DNA from 3 places in the Anoxybacillus sp. P3H1B genome. Region 1 is predicted to be linked to each of the others. Evidence: riboswitches for the same ligand, from Rfam matches in the RefSeq annotation. Region 1 holds a riboswitch; each other region holds the start of a gene.
What was found. Region 1 has a riboswitch for cobalamin ahead of AT864_RS17845 (hypothetical protein). Riboswitches for the same ligand answer to the same signal wherever they lie in the genome.

Region 1 (7,454 bases):
TAATAATGAGCGCGCTTTCCTTCGCCATCGATGAATCGTTCTGTTAAATACACAAGCTCCTCCAGCTTTTCATCAGCAAATGCCAGCATCTGCTGCAAGTTCAAAGGCAATGTTTTTTCGTATGTTGTCGTAACAGGGACATGCAGCAAGCTATTTGATGGCTGCAGCCATAACCGTTCAGATGGGACAGAATGCAAAATTTTTTCCACGAGACGGCTGGCTGCCGACAGGTCGGTCCGCCAAATATTGCGTCCATCAATCACCCCTGCCGCTAGCACTTTATCTTCTGGAAAACCGCTCTTCGATAAATGGCGCAAATTTTTCTCTAGGCCATAAACAAAATCAAGGCCAATCCCGCTAACAGGAAGCTTCATTAGTTCTTCATACCAGTCTACTGCCTCAAAGTATGTCTGCAACATCATCTTTAAGTTAGGAGCAGCTTGAGGCAACCGCTCATAAACAGATACAAATTCCTCCATCTCTTTTTTGGTTAAGGAAGTAGCAAGAATGGGTTCATCAATCTGTATCCATTTTACCCCCTCGCGCTCCAGCTCCTTTAGTATTTGCTCATAAAGCGGAAGCAGCAATGATAGAAAATAGGAAAATTGCTTTTCATCATAGCCTTTGGAAAGCTTCATAAACGTATAAGGTCCGATCAAAACAGGCTTTCCTTCAACTCCTAATTTCTCCTTCGCTTCCCGAAAATCCTTTAATGGTTTGTTTTCTGTTATATGCAGGCGGGAGCTTTGTTCCTTGCTCCATTCTGGAACAATGTAATGATAATTGGTGTTAAACCATTTCGTCATTTCGCATGCTGGTGCTTTTTCATTGCCGCGCGCCATCGCGAAATAAACTGAGAGAGGAACCTCTCCCCCCTGATAATCGAAACGTTCAGGAATGAAACCAAACATAGCCGCTGTATCAAGCATATGATCATAAAGGGTAAAGTCGCCAACCGGCACAAGATCAATCCCTATTTCCCGCTGCTTTTTGATATGGTTTAGACGAATGGACTGCATCGTGTCCAAAAAAATTTTTTCGTCTATCTCTCCATTCCAGAAAGATTCTAATGCTTTTTTCCACTCTCGTTTTTCCCCAATACGTGGATAGCCAAGATTGCTTGATTTCATTTCCTCACTCTCTCCTATCATTTTATTTTTATCGTTTTTCCACTCTCTACCTGATCTTTAGGCGGGACTTGCCTGATAGGAAATCTATGTTGTCCATTCGATGGCTCGGTTTCCCGTTCATCCTTCCAGCTGAGTTGCTCTTCTCCTCACATCTCCCCGCATTCACCGCGATTTGACGTCATATTTCTTTTTCCGAATAATAAAAAAGCATTCCTAACGCTCCAACGGAAGCTAGAAATGCCATAAAAAAGGATTAATCCCTTTGTCCATGATGAACACCTCCCTATCCTCCGTAGGTAAAAGCAGTGTTGTCAGAACAGGCAGGTCTCCTGACTTAAGGATCATTGCTTTCCGCTCGCCTTCCCAATCTTTGATCAGTGGCAGTAAAGCGGAAAGCTCCTCTATTACAGTGGCGGGACCGTGCCGGAATCTCACCGGTCTTCCCTTTTCATCCGCAGGGAGCCTTGGACTGGGCCATTTAGTCTTGACTCACCTTTGGAACCTGTTCCCACATTTATTTTCTTGTTCGCCAAGAAAAAAACGCTTCAAACCTCCATTCTAAGCCTGTCATGAAGTATCAGAAAAATTTTACAATAACCCTATCATTCTTCGAAAAAATTGTCAAGGAGATTAAGTCTTCTGATTCATGGCGCAAATCTAATTTCGACAGAAGTCGATCGCTTTTATTAAGATTAACCATTCAAAAAGAGCATTCCAGTTTCAAAGCGTAACAAGTATCAACCAATAAGCTGTAGACCGTGTTGTTCGAATGCTCAACCGTCGAAATCGGAGCATCACCTTCTCATTTTTCATCCTTAAGTTATATCTAGATAACTTTCATGATCGAACACTGTCGGAAGCAGCCCAGGCCACCTGTTAGAAAGTTAAGAATTTTTTTGTTTTCGTCTCAGAAAAAATATGATATAGTGAACTTGAAAATTGAATAACTTTGGTTAGGATCAGGTATCGGTAAGCAAAAGAGCGCTTGACCGGTTTAAAAGGGAAGTTCGGTGCAAATCCGACGCTGTCCCGCAACTGTAAATGGGAGCAACCTGCCAAAACCACTGTTGAATGCTTGACATATCAACGGGAAGGGGCTAGGAAGCGATGAACATAAGCCAGGAGACCTGCCTGATTCGGTCCACACCAAAAACCTACGAGGATAGGGGGTGTTGAGGAAGCGGAAAAAACATATGTTTTTTTGTATATGTTTTTCATAGGGGATCGTATGCGCTTTTTCAGCATCTTCATTTGCGAAGATGCTTTTTTTATTTGCTTCAAGCGCATGTCCATCATTCGAATCGTATTGGAACTTGAGAACGAAAGGACAGACATCATGCACAACACATTCGGAACAAAGCAATATTTTTTGGAAGCGTTTAAGCAAACGGTCATGAACAATTTTACAATACATCCACCCGTTTCTTTAATGGATCTGTACGATCATTATCAATCGGAAATTGCCGTCCGCCTCCCTTTGTCAGAACAGCCATCATGCCGTGCTAATTTGCAGCAAGCATATCAAGAAATACGACAAGAACTTGTTTTCAGCAAGGAGTCGGCCGACGAAAGCAAATGATTTTAAATTAAGGAGGGATCTTTTTGGAATTTCGTCCAGGATTAGAAGAAATCATAGCGGCTGAAACGAAAATTTCATTTCTTGATGTGGAGAATGAAGAAATCGTCATCCGGGGATATGATCTGATCAAGCTTGTAGAAACCAAAACATATACCGAGGCAGCACATCTGCTTATTGAAGGAAAACTACCGTCACAGCCAGAAAAAGAGCGCTTTGAAATGCAGCTTCACACACAAAGAACACTGCCGCAAGAACTGGTGAAAATTTTGAAGCAGCTGCCGCAAACTACCCATCCGATGGATGCACTGCGAACCGGTATTTCCGTTTTAGCCAGCTTTGACCCACATCTCGATGAACGAACAGAAGCGGCTAATAAAGAAAAAGCGATTAAGCTTTTGGCTCAAGTACCTGCCATTATTGCAAGCAGCCATCGCTTGTTGCATAACCAGCCAGTCGTTCCATCGCACCAAGAACTCTCTTACAGCGCCAATTTTCTATATATGCTGACAGGGAAGCAACCAAGCGAGCTGGAAGTGAAAATATTTGACCGTTCGCTCATCGCTTATATTGAACATGAGCTGCCAAACTCGACATTTACAGCGCGGGTCATTTCCTCCACCCACGCCGATTTGTACGGAGCATTGACAGGGGCTGTGTCATCGTTAAAGGGGCATCTTCATGGAGGAGCCAACGAGGCCGTTATGTATATGCTCAAAGAAGCGGAATCGCCAGAAAAATACAAACAGCTGCTCTATCAAAAGCTAGCCAATAAGGAACGAATTATGGGATTTGGTCATCGCGTATACATGAAAAAGATGGATCCACGAGCCTTGCTTATGAAAAAGGCGCTTCAAGAGCTTAGCGAAGTCCGCGGCGACACGACTCTGCTCGAAATGTGCGAGGCGGGAGAAACAATTATGAGAGAAGAAAAAGGACTCTATCCAAATCTAGATTACTATGCTGCTCCTGTCTATTATTTGCTTGGTATTCCAATTGAGCTTTACACACCGATTTTCTTTAGTGCCCGAACCGCCGGCCTTTGCGCCCACGTGATTGAACAGCATAACAATAACCGGCTATACCGCCCTCGCGTCAAATATGTCGGAGAGCGCCACCTGCAAGTGAACTGAAAAAGCAGATTAAACGCTCACCCGAAGAGGAATTGGGGCCAGCAATTCCTCTTCTTTTTATCATAATATAAATGGAGTCTAGAAAGGAAGAGATTCATGAGTGAAGTTTTAATAAAAAATAATGAAAAACAACAAACAGACGAATTGCTTGTTCAAATTGCGGATTATGTTCTTAACGGAAAAATCGAAAGTCATGAAGCATTCGAAACAGCTCGCTATGTCCTATTGGACACGTTAGGCTGCGGCATTCTTGCACTCCGCTATCCGGAATGCACAAAACTGTTAGGCCCCATTGTGCCAGGGACCGTCGTTCCTAACGGCTGCCGCATTCCCGGAACTTCTTTTGTTCTTGATCCCGTCCAAGGTGCATTTAATATCGGCTGCATGATTCGCTGGCTTGACTATAATGATACATGGCTAGCTGCGGAATGGGGACACCCTTCTGATAATCTCGGGGGCATCTTAGCCGCTGCTGATTACGTAAGCCGCCGCAATATTTCGCAAGCAAAAAAGCCGCTGAACATGAGCGATGTGCTGAAAGCGATGATTCAGGCCCATGAAATTCAAGGAGTGCTTGCACTGGAAAATAGTTTAAATCGCGTAGGATTAGACCATGTACTCTTCGTTAAAGTGGCGTCGACAGCTGTTGTCACCAAGCTTTTCGGCGGGGGACGCGAAGAAATAATCAATGCCCTATCGAATGCTTGGCTCGATAACTCCAGCCTGCGTACATATCGTCACGCCCCAAATACAGGATGGCGAAAATCGTGGGCTGCTGGAGATGCAACAAGTCGAGCTGTTCGTCTTGCACTCATGTCTTTAACAGGTGAAATGGGATATCCAACTGCTCTTTCCGCACCAAATTGGGGATTTGAAGATGTGCTATTCAAAGGGCAAAAGTTGAAGCTTGCTCGTTCTCTTGGATCATATGTAATGGAGAATGTTCTTTTCAAAATTTCTTATCCTGCTGAGTTCCATGCCCAAACAGCAGTCGAGTGCGCCATTGAGCTCCATCCTGAAGTGAAGGATCGCCTGGACGAAATTGAGGAGATTATCATTACAACCCATGAATCAGCCATCCGCATTATTGATAAAACCGGGCCATTGCATAATCCTGCCGATCGCGACCATTGCCTTCAATACATCACAGCGGTCGGTCTTATCTACGGAGATTTAACGGCTGATCACTATGAAGACGAAATCGCGAAAGATCCAAGAATCGATGCGCTTCGCGAGAAAATGACCGTTATCGAAAATAAACAATACAGCCGTGACTATCTTGATCCAGAAAAGCGTTCGATTGCTAACGCCGTACAAATTCGCTTTCAGAATGGCAGCGAAACAAGGCAAATCGTCCGCGAATATCCGATCGGACATCGTTTCCGCCGCCAGGAAGCAATCCCTAAGTTATTAGAAAAATACACGAAAAACCTTGAAACACGTTTTCCAAAAAAACAGATTGACCGCATCTTAGACATTTCTCTCGATCAAGACCGGCTCGCAGCTACCCCTGTACATGAATTTGTCGATTTATTTGTCATTTAATCATTTAAAAATACTAAAGCAGGTTTCTCTTGAAGCTAGGAGAAAATGAATGCTTATGCCTTGAAAAATTCATTGGAAAGGGAGGGAGCTCCTTTGGTTTGGATTGTCGAACGTGAATCAACACAACACGAACTTGCCGAACGATTTCGCTATTTAATGAACGCCCCGGAAATTTTGCAAATTCCAGGCGCTCATGACGGAATGGCGGCCCTTATTGCCAGAAAAGTCGGCTTTCAAGCTCTTTATTTATCAGGAGCAGCGTTTACCGCCAGCCGTGGGCTTCCTGATTTAGGCATTATTACTTCAGAAGAAGTGGCACAGCGAGCACGAGAGCTAGTTCGTGCGACCAATTTGCCGTTGCTAGTGGATATTGATACAGGGTTTGGCGGCATTCTTAACACGGCACGCACAGCAAAAGAAATGGTGGAAGCACGTGTGGCTGCCGTGCAAATCGAAGATCAGGAACTGCCAAAAAAATGCGGCCATTTGAATGGTAAGAAGCTCGTTTCTCCAGAAGAGATGGTACAAAAAATTAAAGTGTTGAAGGAAGTAGCCCCTTCACTTGTGGTCGTGGCTCGCACCGATGCGTATGCCGTCGAAGGAATTGAGCAAACGATTGAGCGGACACGCCGATATGCGGAAGCAGGCGCAGATGCCATTTTTCCAGAAGCATTAACAAGCAAAGACGATTTCGCTAAGATGAAACAAGCCATCTCGATTCCGCTGCTCGCAAATATGACAGAATTCGGAAAAACTCCATATTATACTGCTGAAGAATTTGCATCTCTCGGCTATTCTATGGTCATTTATCCGGTCACTTCGCTTCGGGTTGCTGCAAAAGCGTATGAGCGAGTATATGAAGCGATTTTAACAACCGGCACGCAAAAAAACGAGCTTGACCAGATGCAATCACGCAAAGAATTATATGATGTCATTCATTATTACGATTTTGAAGCTCTCGATCAGACCATTGCAAAAACCGTTCTTCCTGATGATGACTTGTCAAATGAAAGAGAAGCTGATCAACGCTACAAATGAACACATGTTTTCCCTGACTCCATAAGTAAAGGCGCACTCTCCTCATGTTCATCACTGATGAGCATGAGGAGAATAAGTTATAGACAAAGTCAATGCTGACTTTGTCTATTGATGCTTTCAAAACGGTTGACAGATAAGCACCACAGCCGAGTGAGGATGCAAACGGAACAAAAGATGTTTATATGAAGGTCGTTTGTCAACAATCTAGCATTTGCGTTTTAGTCCTGCTTCTTGATCGCTTGTCCTCTCCTATTCCTCTATCTTTTTCCTCCATGATTCAATATTTCAAGGTAATAAAAAGAAGCCCTATGCTGATGACCGGAACGCTAATCTATCTAAATGATAGATTTCTCCGTAGCTAGAATTGTAGCTGGATTTATATGTAAAATAACAGGGGTGTTGATGATCCAGTAAAAACCTATTGACATTGCTTGATTCCTAGCCTTTCTGTCGTAGTCGGCAAGCGAATGGCTCATCAACACTTGTGATAAAATAATATTGAATCTTTTGGCCTTATACAGAACCACCCCAGCATCAAATCGTACGAATAGAAGATGAATCCTTGCCAAGCACTGAAACGTACTGCATACATAAGGGAAAGATAAGAAAAAAACGGAGGTGAAAAAGGATGAAGCCCGACGTCAAAGAAAAAATAAAAAATTGGTTATTAGTGATTATGATTTCAGCACTTGTCGGTTCATTTTTATTGTTCTTTTTAGGCTATTATCGGACAGGGTTAGCTGTTGGAGCCGTGTTTATGTTTCTTTCCCTGTTTTTGGGACAATGGTATTCCGCTAAAAGGGTAGATGATTTATATCATTCCGAATACAAAAGAAACAAAAGATAACGAGCCATTTTCGATCTACTCAACGATATACATCCATAGAAATAATCTCTTCCTTATCTAAAGCTTTTGCTGTCCGCGATCGCTTCTATACAAAGCAAAAAGGACAGAGAGCGTTTTTCTCCCTGTCCTTTAAAACATATATAATGACGTTTCAAGCTTTACTTTCTCTTGCTTTTTTTACAGCA
Region 2 (7,454 bases), on a different contig from region 1:
AATCTCGCCTTTTTCCATGAAAATGATTTGATCAGCGTTGATGACCGTCGATAATCGATGGGCAATCACGATCGTCGTTCGCCCTTTCATTAAGTTTTGCAGCGCTTTTTGCACCGCCATTTCCGATTGGCTGTCGAGGTTGGACGTGGCTTCGTCCAATAATAAAATGCGCGGGTTGCGCAGCAGCGCGCGGGCGATGGCGATGCGTTGGCGCTGCCCGCCGGAAAGCTTGATGCCTCTCTCGCCGACCTCTGTTTCATATTTTTGTGGCAATTCTTCAATAAACGGAGAAGCATAGGCCATGTCGGCTGCCCATTTTAATCCTTCGTCACTTACTTGATGATCAAGCCCGTAGCAAATATTGTCACGAATCGTTCCAGCGATAAGCGGACTTTCTTGAGATACATAACCAATTTGCTGGCGCCATGAAGATAAAGAAAGGGCATGAATAGGTTTCTCGCCGAGAAAAATGCTGCCGCTTGTCGGTGTATAATACCGCTCTAAGATGGAAAAGAACGTCGTTTTTCCTGAACCGCTCGGGCCGACGATCGCTGTCACTTTTCCCGGTTCAATCGTAAAGTTTACGTTCTTTAAAATCGGTTCACCGTTTTCATATGAAAACGATAAATGATTGACATGGATCGGTTCATCAATGCGAGCGACTTCTTCTCCAGACAGATAGTCTTCTTCCTGCTCGCGCAGCGTGGCTATGATGCGTTGTGTGGCTCCCATCGCTTTTTGCAATTGTGTAAAGAAAGTACTGAATGCAGCAAGCGGCATGACCATCTGGAAAAGATATAAAATGTAAGCAACGAGCCCTCCGGCCGTCATTGCCCCTGTAGAAACCCGATATCCGCCAAAGCCGAGAATGACAACAAGCAGAAGCATAAGCACAATTCCCATCAATGGCATGACCATGGCCTGAACTTTTGCTTCCTTCAATCCATAGCGAAATAAATGCGAAATGCCTTTTTTTCCTTTTTCATATTCAAGCTGTTCGGCATTGGATGATTTCACAAGGCGAATTTCTGACAGCACTTGTGTAATAAAAGCAGTAAATTGCGCCGTTTCATCCTGCAGCCTTTTAGAGTTTTTAAACATTTGTCTTCCTAACGGGATCATAATGCTAACGGCTAGTGGAAGCAGAATAAAGATAATCAACGTCATTTTCCAATCTAAGTACAGCAATAATGCGACAGAGCCGGTTATGGAAATAATGCCATTGAAAAAGTTGGCTGTATGCTCTGTAATTAATCCTTTCACAATAGCGGTATCATTTGTAATTCGGCTAACCGTTTCCCCTGTACGATGACGATCATAGTACGGAATGGTCAAATGCAGCAGCTTCTGCCATACTTGTTCTCTTAGTCTGGATACAACCGTTTCTCCTGTATAGTTAATCAAGTAGATGGAGAAGCCGCTAGCGATCGTTTGCGCAATAAAGGCGCCAACAAGCAAAATGATCGTCGTTTTATTTAATGATGAAACGGTGAAGCCATCGATCATTTTTTTCGTAAATAGCGGAATCGTTAAGCTGACGATGGAAGACGCCACGCTTAAGAATAGCGCAATAATCATGATCATTTTAGGCGGCTTCGTTGCTTGAATCATCCAGATAAACGAGCGCCAGTCTGCTTTTTCTTCTAATGATTGCTTTTGCACGATTTGATCACCACTCTTTTTGCTATGATTTTTATGCTGTCGTGTATGTATTGTACTTGATGTTTATGAACAGAATATGAACTTTGGGACATCATCATAAATATATTATAGCACTCGCATCGTCTCTTGATCCTGTGACAAGGCACGGAGGTTTCAGCGAAGAATGACGTTTATAAAAAGTTGTATTGGACAGTGTTCTATGATTTGCCTCCATCTGTTAAAAAAGGATTGTGCTTTTGAATCGGCTATAAATCCATTTTTTATTTTTTCTGTTTATCGGATCTGGAAAGCAAATGGATGGTATAATGGGATTGTAAGAAAAGAAAGGGGAGGAGATGCTGGATGTTTGGCAAAGTTGCTGCTGATGTTCTCGGATTAAGTGATATCGGCTCTGTCATTAAACCCGAAAATTATGATAAAGTGGACGCAGACGATTATGTGATGCATGAAGATGGAGAAAAGATTTATTTTTTGATTAAGTCCAAATCAGATGAATATTGCTTTACTAACCGAGCGCTTATTCATTTAGATGGGACGAGCGCGACAAGTAAAAAGCGAACGCTGCGCCGTTATGATTACTATAAGCATCCAATTGCCGGCGTATCGCTTGAGACGGCAGGCACGGTCGATTTAGATGTAGAGATTAAATTTACTATCGGATCGGAGCACTATTCGATTGATGTGCATAAAAAGCATCTGGAAGAAGTGAAAGATTTATATAAAGCACTTTTAAAAATTTCAGAAATTTGCCATGAAAATGAAACGACGCTCGACTTTGCGCGAAAAAGTCTCGATGTTGCCTCCTCCGTGCTAGGGCGTGTCGCCAGCACTCCAAACAGCATTGCTGAACAGTTTAAAGAGCTAAATCAAATCGCGTTCAACTGGCTTGTTGAGACTAAGAAGCAGTATACAGTGAAAGATTTTGGGGATGTATTTGAACGCTATATTAACAATTAATAGCGATCCAAACGACTCGAATGGCGATAAACTGCTGTTCGAGTCGTTTTTGCGGTAAGTCGGTGGATGTGCTTTCATCACGCCAATGCGTTAAAAAATGAGATCCGTATAAGTAGAGACGGGAAAAATGGCGAATTCCGTCATTTTTTTGTTGCCAAACAGCCTTTCGTCCTTTAATATTGTAACTGTCAATTGTTCGATTATTTTTTACAATTGTATATCGATGCAGAAGGGTGCCGAAGTGAGCGAATCGCTAATAGGCTTAATAGGGAATCTGGTGCGAATCCAGAACTGTCCCCGCAACTGTAAATGCTGACGAAATGAAATAACCACTGTGCGGTATTGATGGGCAAGCTGTTGGCCGCATGGGAAGGTTCAAAGTAGGATGAAGCATAAGTCAGTAGACCTGCCCTGACTGCTCGATGTTTCCAATCTTCGGGGGGTGAGATGGCGAAACGGCAAAAGGTGGTTATTATGCTGCCACAACTCTATGGTTTGTCGTTTCTTGCTCATTCCGTCCGGGATGGGCATTTTTTAATTTATATGTGCAGGAGGAGAAACCATGATGAAGCAACTGAGGTATTATACGTGGCTGCTTGTGTTGATGCTGACGTTCGGCCTTCTTGCCGCGTGCGGTAATCAAGAAACAGACAAATCCACTCATTCATCCAATGCGAAGCAAGAAGCAACAGCTGCTTTCCCGGTAACCGTTAAGGACGGATTAGGGGAAGAGGTCACGATTCAGTCCGAACCGAAAAAAATCGTTTCGTTAATTCCGAGCAATACGGAAATTGCCTATGAACTTGGTTTAGGAGAGAAAATTGTTGGAGTCAGTGATTTTGATAACTATCCGGAAGATGTAAAAAATAAAGAAAAAATTGGCGGCATGGAGTTTAACGTGGAGAAAATTATTTCACTCAAGCCTGATTTAGTGCTTGCCCACGCATCGAGTGCCCATAATTCGCGGGACGGCCTGCAGCAGCTGAAGGATGCGGGAATTACAGTGCTTGTTGTGAACGATGCCAAAACATTTGATGATGTTTACCATTCGATCCAATTAATTGGACAAGCAACAGGGACAACGAAAAAAGCCGATCAAATTGTTAACCAGATGAAATCAAAGCTTGAAGCCATCAAGGAAAAAGCAAAAAACGTGAAAAATCCGGTAAAAGTATGGGTGGAAGTGCAGCCGGCGCCACAAATTTATACAGCAGGAAAGGGAACATTTATCAATGACATGCTGCAAGCGATTTCAGCAGAAAACGTGGCTGGCGATCAAGAAGGATGGCCGATGTTTACGGAAGAAAAAGCGGTAGCGCTCAATCCGGATGTAATTGTTGTCACGTATGGAGACTATGTGAAAGATGCTGTAAAGCAAGTGATGGCACGACCGGCGTGGAAGGACGTTTCGGCGGTTAAAAATCAACGCGTATATGAGGTGAATTCTGATTTAGTCACAAGATCAGGCCCACGCCTTGTTGAAGGGGTAGAGGAACTTGCCAAAGTCATTTATCCGGAAATCTTTAAATAATATAATTGCCTACGTCATCGCTCTTACGGCGGTGGTCGTGTGCATGTTGTTAGGGATATCGATAGGCTCACTATCGATTCCCTTTTCGTCTATTATTGACATTTTTTTAGAGCAATGGTGGGGAATTGCGCCGTCCCCTGACATTCCTGATACGCTTGTGCAAATTGTGATGGCCATCCGCTTGCCGCGCGTTGTTTTGGCTTTTTTAGTCGGCGCTTCCCTTTCGTTGGCGGGAGCGGCGTTTCAAGGATTGCTAAAAAATCCATTGGCTGATCCTTATACGCTTGGAGTATCATCGGGCGCGTCAGTCGGAGCGGTCGTCGTTTTGTTCTTTCATCTGCAATTGCCGTGGTTTGGATCGTTTACATTACCGATCATGAGCATTGCGTTTGGATTGCTGACTCTTTTTCTCGTTTTGTTTTTTACTCGCGCCGTCGATCCGCGCATGTCAGTGGAAACGATCATTTTAACCGGAATTATTTTCAGCGCATTTTTCAGCGCGTTGATCTCGCTTATGATTGCGCTGACAGGAGAGGAACTGCGGCAAATTATTACTTGGTTGATGGGAAGCGTCGCGATGCGAAGCTGGAAATATGTTGTCATGATGCTTCCGTTTTTTATAATAGGATGTTTGCTGTTATTAGTGAATCACCGCGAGTTAAACGCTTTTGCCTTTGGTGAAGAGGCAGCTGCTCACATAGGTGTCCATGTTGCCAAGCGCAAGCTGGTCATTTTAATCGGCGCTTCCTTATTAACAGGGGCGGCTGTTGCTGTGTCGGGGGCGATTGGCTTTGTGGGCTTGGTCGTTCCTCATATGATTCGTCTTGTTGCGGGACCGAATCATCGCTTGCTTTTACCGCTATCGCTTTTATACGGGGGCGCTTTTTTAGTGCTAGCCGATTTAGCGGCGCGAACCATGATTTCACCGAGTGAATTGCCGATCGGCATCATTACTTCGTTAATTGGCGCACCTTTGTTTGCGGGGTTATTTTTAAATAGAATGAAAAGGAAGACGTGAAAATGATGTTAAACGTTCATGATGTTTCCTATCAATACGGAGAAAAAGCGGTGTTGCAGAACATTACCTTCACTGTGGAACAAGGACAGTTTTTTGGAATTTTAGGACCTAACGGCAGCGGCAAAACAACATTATTAAAGCTGTTAAGCAGAGAGCTTTCTTTACAAAAGGGGACCATTACACTGAACGCCGTCCCGCTTGCTTCCTTTTCGTCAAAAGAACTGGCGCGCCTTGTCGCTGTTCTCCCGCAAAGCGCCGATTCAGCATTTGGCTATACTGTCAAAGAAACGGTAGAGTTAGGACGCTATGCCCATCAAACAGGGTTATTTCCAACATGGACAGAGGAGGATGAACAGGCGGTAGCCGAAGCGCTTGAACAAGTGGGGATGGCACATAAAGAACAGGAAACCATCGACCGTTTAAGCGGTGGAGAAAGGCAGCGCGTCTATTTAGCAAGAGCGCTTGCCCAAAAGCCGAGCTTGCTTTTTCTCGATGAACCGACCAACCACATGGATATTGCCCAACAAATCAAACTGCTAGATCAATTAAAAAAATGGACAGAAGAAAATCAGTTAACGGTTGTAGCCATTTTTCATGATATGAATCTAGCTAGCTTATATTGTGACCGGCTTTTGTTGCTTCATGAAGGAAAGATGGCGGGACTCGGCGAACCAAGCGATATGATTGAAGAAAAACAATTAGAAACCGTATTTCAAGCGTCTGTGCGGCGTCAAGCGCATCCCGTTGTGTCCAAGCCGCTTCTCACGTTTGTTCCTCAGACCTATTCCGATACGAGGCAACAGAACGATTCCTTAAGTGCGTTAACGATTGCTCAAGACGGCGAACAGATTGTCATTACCACACCGCAGCCTTTTAAAGTGCTGTCATCGGCTGTGGTTGGCGCTGGTTTTCAATGGGCTACACACTTTGTGAATAGACATGTGCCGAAGCATTATCGCTGTGATGATCCAGAGACAGAAATGAAGCAATATTTACAATCCCATTCTTTTGCCGTGCATCGTACCATTGGCATGATGACCGCTGTCTATTTAGAGGATGCCGTATGGATAAAGAGCAGCGAAGAGGAAGTGCCATTATTCGTGATGGTGACCGCGGGCGTTGGAAATGCGGTGGATGCTGCAAAAGCGTGGGAAAAAAGGGAGACAGCGGAAGGAATCGGTACGATTAACGTATTTATTTTTATTGATGGCCAATTAAATGAGACAGCATTTGTACAGGCCATGATGACGACAACGGAAGCGAAAGTGAAAGCGTTATATGATGCACACGTACTTGATCCGGAAACACATACGCTGGCTACTGGCACATCCACTGATTGCATTGCCATTGCCTCATCACAAACAGGACGCTTGTTTGAGTATGCTGGAACGGCTACGCCGCTTGGCAAAGCGATTGGCCGTTTTGTGTATGAGGCGACAACGGAAGCGTTGCGCAAATATAAAAAACGGAGAGGCGATGGGAAGTGACCTATCATTTGCTCGCAATGGCTTTAGCGGTCGTCATTGATTTTTTCATCGGTGACCCGCGTTGGTTGCCGCACCCGGTGCGCGGAATGGGCCGATTGATTGCCTGGCTGGATCATCGGCTGAATCGTGGACGAATGCGGCGGGTAAAAGGGATCGTAACGATTGGAATCGTTGTTGCAGTGGTCTATGGAATCAGTTCGATCATCATATATGAAAGCTACCGCGTTTCCGTTGTATTTGGCGTCGTAATCGAAGCTTTGCTTATGTTTACGACGATTGCCGCCAAAAGTTTAAAAGAGGCAGCGTGGAATGTGATGATTCCGCTTGAACAAGGAGATATAGAAAAGGCAAGAAACGAGCTAAGCATGATTGTTGGCCGCGATACGGAAACGCTGAATGAGCCGGAAATTGTTAGAGCTTGTGTCGAAACGGTGGCTGAAAATACGAGCGATGGAATTACGGCACCGCTTTTTTATGCGCTTGTCGGCGGCGGAGCATTGGCTTTAGTTTATCGCGCTGTTAATACGTGCGATTCTATGCTTGGCTATAAAAATGAGAAATATGGCGATTTTGGCTGGGCATCTGCACGGCTAGATGATGTATTAAATTACATACCAGCTAGGTTGACGGGAATTGTGATGGTGCTTGGAAATAGCCGGCACATTCGCGGCTGCCTTCGTCTGGTGTTGCGCGATGCCCGCAAGCACCCAAGCCCGAATAGCGGTTGGGGCGAAGCTGCCATGGCTGCCTTGTTGGGCGTACAGCTAGGAGGAACCAACACGTATCAAGGCGTCATCTC
Region 3 (7,454 bases), on a different contig from region 1:
TTGCCAAGCTCTCTGCCGCGATAGGCTTCATCAATAAAAACATCGCATAAATAGGCGAATGTAGCTCCGTCAGTAACCACGCGTGCAAATCCAATCTGTGTCTGGCCGTGAAAAAGAGAAAAGCATAGCGAATGTTCAATCGATTTGATAATCGTTGTTCGTTCCCTTTGATTGGCCCAATAGGACTGAGCCAGAAACTCGCATACGCGGTCCATTTGAATGAGGGCACGATTAGTGGAAATCATCATATCATTTCGTTTATATTCAACGACTTGAAACAAAGCGTTTCCTCCTCCCTATTTCGACGAATTATAAGCGATTTTAAGAAAAAAGGCAATGCTGGGTACTGGGCAAAGGAAAAAAAGCAACGGCTTTGGGCAGTCTATTATATATCGCTTTTTGTTTCCTCCCTTTTATTGGTGTAAGAGCTTCATGCTTTCGCGTGACAAGGACGAACCGAGCCGACGACTCCTTCAATCAGATGATTTATTCGATGTTTATAGCCCGTTTGGCGGAACTTTTCTATTGCTAAAGGCATGACGAATTGAGAGCAACGGCCTTTTGCGGTGGAACAAAAGGCACTGATGTTTGACAGGAGCGAAATTCAAAGGTACATTGAAGCTAACAAACATGAAATGCAAAAGATGTAAAAAACACATAATGAAGGAGGAAGGATAAGAATGGATATGATTAGAAAGATGTTGGCATTTGGTCTTGGTTTGGCGGCTGTCAGCAAAGAGCAAGCAGAGAAGTTGGTGGATGAGCTAGTAAAAAGAGGAGAATTATCTTTAGAAGAGTCAAAAGATGTAATTGATCAATGGATTCGGCAAAAGGAAGAAGGGAAAGCGGAGTTTCAACGCGCTGTGCGTGAGCAGTTTAAACAAATGCTTGATAAACTTGATTTAGCTACAAAAGAGGATATTCGCCAATTAGAAGAACGAATTCAACGCTTGGAGCAGAAAAACGAGTAAATAAAAAGATTTTGGAGCTGCAAAAGGAGACAAACCAATGGCCGGAAAAAGGATGCGTCATGTAAGTCGTTATCGGGAGATCGCTGTCGCTTTGATTCGCCATGGCTTTGGGATCGTAGCGGAGGAAATCGGGTTTTCCCAGTTTCTTTCTCTTCCACAAAGATTATTTTTCGATGCGCAGGAAAAGAATGAAAAAACAATTGGAGAACGAATCAGGCTCGTTTTACAGGAGTTGGGTCCAACTTTCGTGAAGCTGGGGCAGATTGCGAGCACGCGTCCGGATTTAATTCCTGGCCCTATTATTCGGGAATTGGAAAAGCTGCAAGATCAAGTTTCTTCTTTTTCATTTGCCGAAGTCGCACGAACGGTTCATGAGGAATTAGGAAGTGATGTGGATCGATTGTTTCAACAGTTCGAGGCGGTTCCGATTGCGGCCGCTTCGATTGGACAAGTTCATCGAGCCATCTTGCATTCAGGAGAACAAGTCGCTGTTAAAATTCAGCGCCCGAATATCGTCCATATGATTGAAACGGATTTAGAAATTCTGCAAGATTTAGCGATTCTCGCTGAGCGCCGCCTTTCATGGGCCGCGCAATATCAAATCGGCGATATGGTTGAAGAATTCTCGCAATCTCTTCGGGCCGAGCTTGATTATACGATTGAAGCGAGGAATGCTGATAAAATTTTTCAGCAATTTAAACAAGATCCTAGCATTTATGTTCCAAAAGTATTTTGGGAGTATTCAAGCAAAAAAGTGCTAACGATGGAATATGTGGAAGGAATCAAACTTAACGAGTTGGAGCGGCTGAAGGAAAGCGGATATGACTTGAAACATTTGGCCGAACGTCTAACCAAGGCAATTTTGCAGCAAATTTTAAGAGAAGGGTTTTTCCATGGAGATCCTCATCCCGGCAATCTATTCGTATTGCCGGGGGAGGTGATCGCTTTTATTGATTTTGGGATGATCGGGCGTCTGACGCCAGATATGAAATATCACTTTTCTTCGTTAGTGATTGCTTTAATGCGTCATAATACAGATGGGATCATTAAATCGCTGTATCAAATGGGGCTTGTTCCTGAGCATGTCGATGTATCGCGATTGCATGAGGATATCGAACAATTAAGAGAGAAATACTACAATGTTCCGCTCAGCCAAATCAGTCTTGGCGAGGCGCTTCATGATTTGTTTCATGTTGCCTTTCAACACTCTATTCGCATTCCGAAAGATTTAACCCTTCTGGGAAAGACGTTGCTAACAGTGGAAGGCGTAGCAGAGCAGTTAGATCCGGAGCTGAACATTCTCAATATTGCTGAACCATTCGGCCGCCAGCTATTAAAGGAGCGCTTGCATCCTAAACATCTAACCGAAGAAGTGTGGAAGCGCGTGTTCAATTATGGAGAAATGTTGCTGGACTTCCCTAAGAACATGAAGGAGTTAACGGCATTTATTAAACAAGGAAAGCTGCATTTGAAAATGGATATTCCTGAATGGCCGCTTTTTTTAAAAAAATTAGATCAAATTAGTAATCGCTTATCGTTCAGTATTGTGCTGCTGTCCTTCAGCATTATTATGGCAGGGATTATTATTGGCTCTTCTTTAGGTAGGCAATCGACTTTGCTTTGGAAAATTCCAGCAATTGAGATTGGGTTTGGTATCGCCTCTTTGATGTTTTTATGGCTGTTATATTTAATTTATAAATCCGGACGGTTTTAGCTGTTGACCTAATCGCTGGTGGTGGATTACTTGTTTTATTTCTCGTGCTGTATAAAATGGAGAACCACGGTTAGAGGATAGGCCGCTGACTTGTCTCGGTCACGCCAAAGCGTGCTGTCGAAACCTGCTTATATAGGGACTGCCTGCAGAGGCTCGACTAGAATGTGTTACGATAATAATTTTATGTAAACAATCAGGTGTGCTGATGATCCAATAAAAACCATTGGCATTACTTGATTCCAAGCTTTTCTGCCGTAGTCGGCAAGCAAATGACTTGCCGACTGGGCATGCATATGGCAGAAAAGCTTGTGTCTAGCTCAATCATTCCATATTTTTAGTAAAATGATCATCCACACTTGCGGGAAACCATATTAGTTCTTCTTATTTCACCGTTCCTCTGTTTTTTTTTGACGGATTTTGCAGGATTTTTTTTCAAAATGTCAAAAGGATTTAATAGACAAAGAAAAATGAGGGAAGGGAAATTAAATGAAGACAGCAGATTTATGTGATCAATTTTTGTCGGAGCTGCAAGTGTGCCAATTACCGTTGCATTCTTATGGCGGAAAAACAGAGTTTTCCGGACCGATTGCCACTGTTGAGGTATTCGAGGACAATGTGCTCGTTCGCGAAGCGCTAGAAACCATTCCGGCAGGCACGGTGTTAGTTGTTGATGGAAAAGGTTCGCGAAATTGTGCATTGCTCGGAGATCGTCTGGCACAAATCGCTTGTGAACGAGGACTTGTAGGCGTGATTGTCCATGGTTGCATTCGCGATTCAGCTGAAATTGCGCAAATGCCGCTTGGCGTAATCGCTCTTGGGACATGCCCTGTCAAAAGCAAAAAAGAAGGGAAAGGGGCGCGTGATCGCGTTCTTGAATTCGGGGGCGTACATTGGGAGCCGGGCGCGCATGTGTATGTTGATAGCGATGGAGTTGTTGTCGCTAAAACAAAACTGTTCGAAAAATAAAAATGGTTGACTTTTTTCGAAAATTCATCATATCATTGTGGAGGAACAACTGAATCATTGAATCGTTTGCTAAAGCAAGTAAGGTGCCTTTCTCTATTGGGACAGGCTTAAAAGGGAAGTACGGTGAAAAGCCGTCACGGTACCCGCCACTGTGATGAGGAGCTTCATTGCATCATGTCACTGAAGGAAACTTCGGGAAGGCGCAATGAAGCGATGATTCTAAGTCAGGAGACCTGCCTTATTTGCTCGGCCGGATACCTACGGGATTATAGGTAGACGTGCGGGGGAATGGTATACATATGCATTTGTGATTGGCCGTATGCATTTTTCTGCACCTCTATCGATAGAGGTGCTTTTTTATTTCATCAAAAAGGAGAGGATCGGTGTGACAACGTGGAATTTAACTGGAGTAAAGCATCACATATTGATCTGTAACGGCGGCAGCTGCATGCGAAAAGGCGGAGAGGAGGTGACAATCGCCATTCGTGATGAAATTGCGCGGCTGGAATTGGACAGCACTGTACACACAACGAGAACGCGCTGCAATGGCCGCTGTAATGATGCGTGCGTCGTAATCGTGTATCCGCAAGGAGTTTGGTACAAGGGGGTGACGCCGGATAAAGGAAGAGAGCTTGTCCAAACACATTTAAAAGATGGGGATCCTTTAAAAGATATTGTCACCTATCAGTATGGAGAAGATGGATTATCGATGTGCCATCCAACAGCTGCGGTTGGCATTACTAAAAAAGCTAGCATCAAGGAGGAGAGGGTATGAAGCAATGGAAGTTTCTGCTGCTGCTATGTGGCCTTGTTGTTTATTTTACTGTCAATAGCGGCACACCAGCCTATGCTATGCATATTATGGAAGGATTTTTGCCGATGAAATGGGCGCTATTTTGGTGGATTGTTTTTCTGCCGTTTTTCATCGCAGGAGTGCGAGCGCTGATGAAGATCACAAAGCGCCATCCTGAATTAAAATTGTTGATTGCGCTTTCAGGAGCTTTTACCTTTGTACTTTCGGCGTTAAAAATCCCATCGGTGACAGGCAGCAGCTCCCATCCGACTGGAGTCGGGCTCGGGGCCGTCTTATTTGGTCCGCTAACGATGACGGTGATGGGGAGCATCGTTCTTTTATTCCAAGCGTTACTACTGGCGCATGGGGGATTGACGACATTAGGAGCGAACGCGGTGTCCATGGCGGTATGCGGTCCGCTAGTAGCATACGGGGTGTATCGTTTAGGAAAAAGGTATAACATTTCGCAGCGATTTGTCATTTTTTTAGCCGCTTTTCTTTCTGACTTGGCCACATATGTAGTTACATCATGGCAATTGGCGCTTGCTTTTCCCGACACAACAGGAGGAGTAGCAGCTTCATTTCTTAAATTTGCCGGAATTTTTGCGATTACGCAAATACCGCTCGCGATCACCGAAGGGCTGCTGACTGTTGTTGTGTGGAACTTTTTATCTACTTACAGCAGTCGAGAGCTGAATCAACTTCAGAAAGGAGCCTAGCAGATGAAGCGAAATCTATTGCTTATTGTTCTTGCTTTTGTATTAGCTGTCGCTCCCTTGCTATTGGTTCGCAATTCGGATTTTGGCGGTACAGATGATCAAGCGGAAAAAGCGATTCAAACGATCGTCCCGGATTATAAGCCTTGGTTTGAGACGATCTTTTCACCGCCGGGTGGGGAAGTGGAAACATTGTTATTTTCTTTGCAAGCCGCGCTTGGCGCCGGGGTGATTGGCTATATTATCGGCGTTTATAAAGGTCGAGCCGGTCGAAGAGATGAAGCGGAATGATTCGGCATTTTGACATGATTGCCTATCATAATCGTCTGCGCCGTCTGCGGCCTGAACAAAAGACTTTATTCTCTTTTCTCTTGCTTTTGAACACTATGGTAGGAAGCAGAGGAACGCATCTTTTTATTATTTTCTGGCTAGCCATATGGACGATTGGGTATGCAGGTGTTTCTTGGAAAGTATATGTAAAAACGTTGGGAATGGTCATCCTTTTCCTTTTAATTAGCTGGCCGATTTTGCTTATTTCCCTTGATTCATGGCACATATCCGTGAATCGAGGAAATATTCCGACAGCAATCGATGTATCGCTGCGCTCCATTGCAGCATGGTCGTGCTTATTTTTCCTTTTAGTAACAACGCCGTTTCCAGAGTTGCTCTATGTATTAAAAAAACTGAAAATACCATCCGTTATGATTGAATTACTATTTTTTATGTATCGATTTGTCTTTGTGTTTGAGCAGGCGGCGGAGGAATTGTATACGGCGATGAAAGCACGCAACGGCGGCAGTCATTGGCGGCATGGCGCCATGCTTATTTTTCAGCTTTGGCAAAAAGTATGGGGCGCTTACCATGCTTTATTGCTCGCATTACGGGCGCGCGGGTTTTCCGATGAGCTTGTCTATATTCAAAACGAAACGCGTGGTGTATGGAGCAAGCGCTATATTGTAGAGGCGATTGCCGGAATGGGGGTACTCATATGGATGAGATGATCGAGAGGAAAAAAAGATGTTGAGATTAGAAGAGGTGTATTACCAATATCCTCATGGCCAAGAAGTGCTGAAGGGAGTGTCTCTTCAGATTTTCAGAGGGAAAAAATATGCGCTTATTGGCCATAATGGCTGTGGGAAAACGACGTTATTTTTGCATATGAACGGGCTGTTGCGCCCCAATCGCGGATGCATCTATTGGAAAGAGCAAAAAATGGATGACCGGCGCCAAACGATTCAACAATGGCGCCGAGAGGTAGGCATTGTTTTTCAAAATCCAGAACATCAGCTTTTGGCTCCTGTTGTGAGAGATGAATTAGCCTTTGGCTTGCATCAGCTGGGGCTACATGAAGCAGAAATCAATCAGGAAATCGCCAGAACGGTTCGTGAATTTGGCCTGCAATCATGGATGGACAAGCCTGTCCACCATTTAAGTCTCGGCCAAAAAAAATGGCTGACTCTTGCTTCGGTGATGGCCATGAGGCCGCATTTGCTAGTGTTAGATGAACCGACAGCCTATTTGGATCTCTTACAAACAGAGCGATTGGTAGAAAAAATCAATGATATTCATCAAGCAGGAACAACGGTATTCATTGCGACTCACGATTTTGACTTTGTTTTGAAATGGGCTGACATCGTCTTTGTGATGCATGATGGGCAAATTGTGATGCACGGGGAACCGCAAGAGCTGTTTGCACGGCCGAGCGTACTGCAAGAATACCGTCTCGGCATTCCGCTGCTTGCTTCCGTTTGGAACGCCCTTTTTCCCGAAGACGCAAAAATCCCTCGCGATATTTGCGAGCTGAAGCAACGATTAGGCGAAAAAGCAGAATGGTACGCGAACGCGCTTTTTTAAGATTCTTAAATGCTTTAAATCAGACTAAATCATAAACGGTTAGCCAGTTTGCTAGGTTCCCAGCCTTCTAGAGTGATAGAGGCATCATTTTATAGTTTTGATGGCTGAATTCTTGAGCCGCAAGCCGCTTTCAAACATTGATGAACTTTGGAAGCGTTGCTATCTGACCTTTTGCTGACATAATCTCGGCTGTCGTCTTGTTAAACCTTCATGGCTAAAGGAGAAGGCTGAATCATAAAGAAAGAGGTGAAACAATGCAAGGAAAATTATTGGTCATCGGATTTGGGCCGGGCAGTGCCGACCACATGACGAAACGGGCACGACAAGCGATTGAAGAAAGTGATATTGTGATTGGCTATAAGACTTACATCGAGCTTGTGGCGGATTTAATAGGAGAAAAGCCGATTATCAGCACAGGTATGACAGAAGAGGTGAGCCGA

Region 2: it holds a riboswitch for cobalamin, as region 1 does, so the genes downstream of both, AT864_RS00940 (ABC transporter substrate-binding protein) here and AT864_RS17845 (hypothetical protein) in region 1, are expected to answer to the same signal.
Region 3: it holds a riboswitch for cobalamin, as region 1 does, so the genes downstream of both, AT864_RS12040 (ferredoxin) here and AT864_RS17845 (hypothetical protein) in region 1, are expected to answer to the same signal.

Annotation. Positions count from the first base shown of each region.
Region 1 is NZ_LPUG01000010.1:87,376-94,829, reverse strand. Features, by position in the region: gene metE (5-methyltetrahydropteroyltriglutamate--homocysteine S-methyltransferase) at 1-1,130, opposite strand, end outside; cobalamin riboswitch at 1,432-1,612, opposite strand; cobalamin riboswitch at 2,075-2,280, shown strand; gene AT864_RS17845 (hypothetical protein) at 2,467-2,709, shown strand; gene mmgD (citrate synthase) at 2,733-3,839, shown strand; gene AT864_RS03985 (bifunctional 2-methylcitrate dehydratase/aconitate hydratase) at 3,936-5,384, shown strand; gene prpB (methylisocitrate lyase) at 5,478-6,422, shown strand; gene AT864_RS03975 (hypothetical protein) at 7,051-7,269, shown strand; gene AT864_RS17440 (methionine/alanine import family NSS transporter small subunit) at 7,421-7,454, opposite strand, start outside.
Region 2 is NZ_LPUG01000009.1:122,210-129,663, reverse strand. Features, by position in the region: gene AT864_RS00950 (ABC transporter ATP-binding protein) at 1-1,611, opposite strand, end outside; gene AT864_RS00945 (PH domain-containing protein) at 2,005-2,619, shown strand; cobalamin riboswitch at 2,834-3,048, shown strand; gene AT864_RS00940 (ABC transporter substrate-binding protein) at 3,185-4,150, shown strand; gene AT864_RS00935 (iron ABC transporter permease) at 4,116-5,168, shown strand; gene AT864_RS00930 (adenosylcobinamide amidohydrolase) at 5,171-6,655, shown strand; gene cbiB (adenosylcobinamide-phosphate synthase CbiB) at 6,673-7,454, shown strand, end outside.
Region 3 is NZ_LPUG01000019.1:31,651-39,104, forward strand. Features, by position in the region: gene AT864_RS12020 (GNAT family N-acetyltransferase) at 1-281, opposite strand, end outside; gene AT864_RS12025 (phasin family protein) at 681-971, shown strand; gene ubiB (2-polyprenylphenol 6-hydroxylase) at 1,009-2,685, shown strand; gene rraA (ribonuclease E activity regulator RraA) at 3,172-3,651, shown strand; cobalamin riboswitch at 3,716-3,907, shown strand; gene AT864_RS12040 (ferredoxin) at 4,037-4,426, shown strand; gene AT864_RS12045 (energy-coupling factor ABC transporter permease) at 4,423-5,163, shown strand; gene AT864_RS12050 (energy-coupling factor ABC transporter substrate-binding protein) at 5,167-5,451, shown strand; gene cbiQ (cobalt ECF transporter T component CbiQ) at 5,448-6,161, shown strand; gene AT864_RS12060 (energy-coupling factor ABC transporter ATP-binding protein) at 6,178-7,014, shown strand; gene cobJ (precorrin-3B C(17)-methyltransferase) at 7,269-7,454, shown strand, end outside.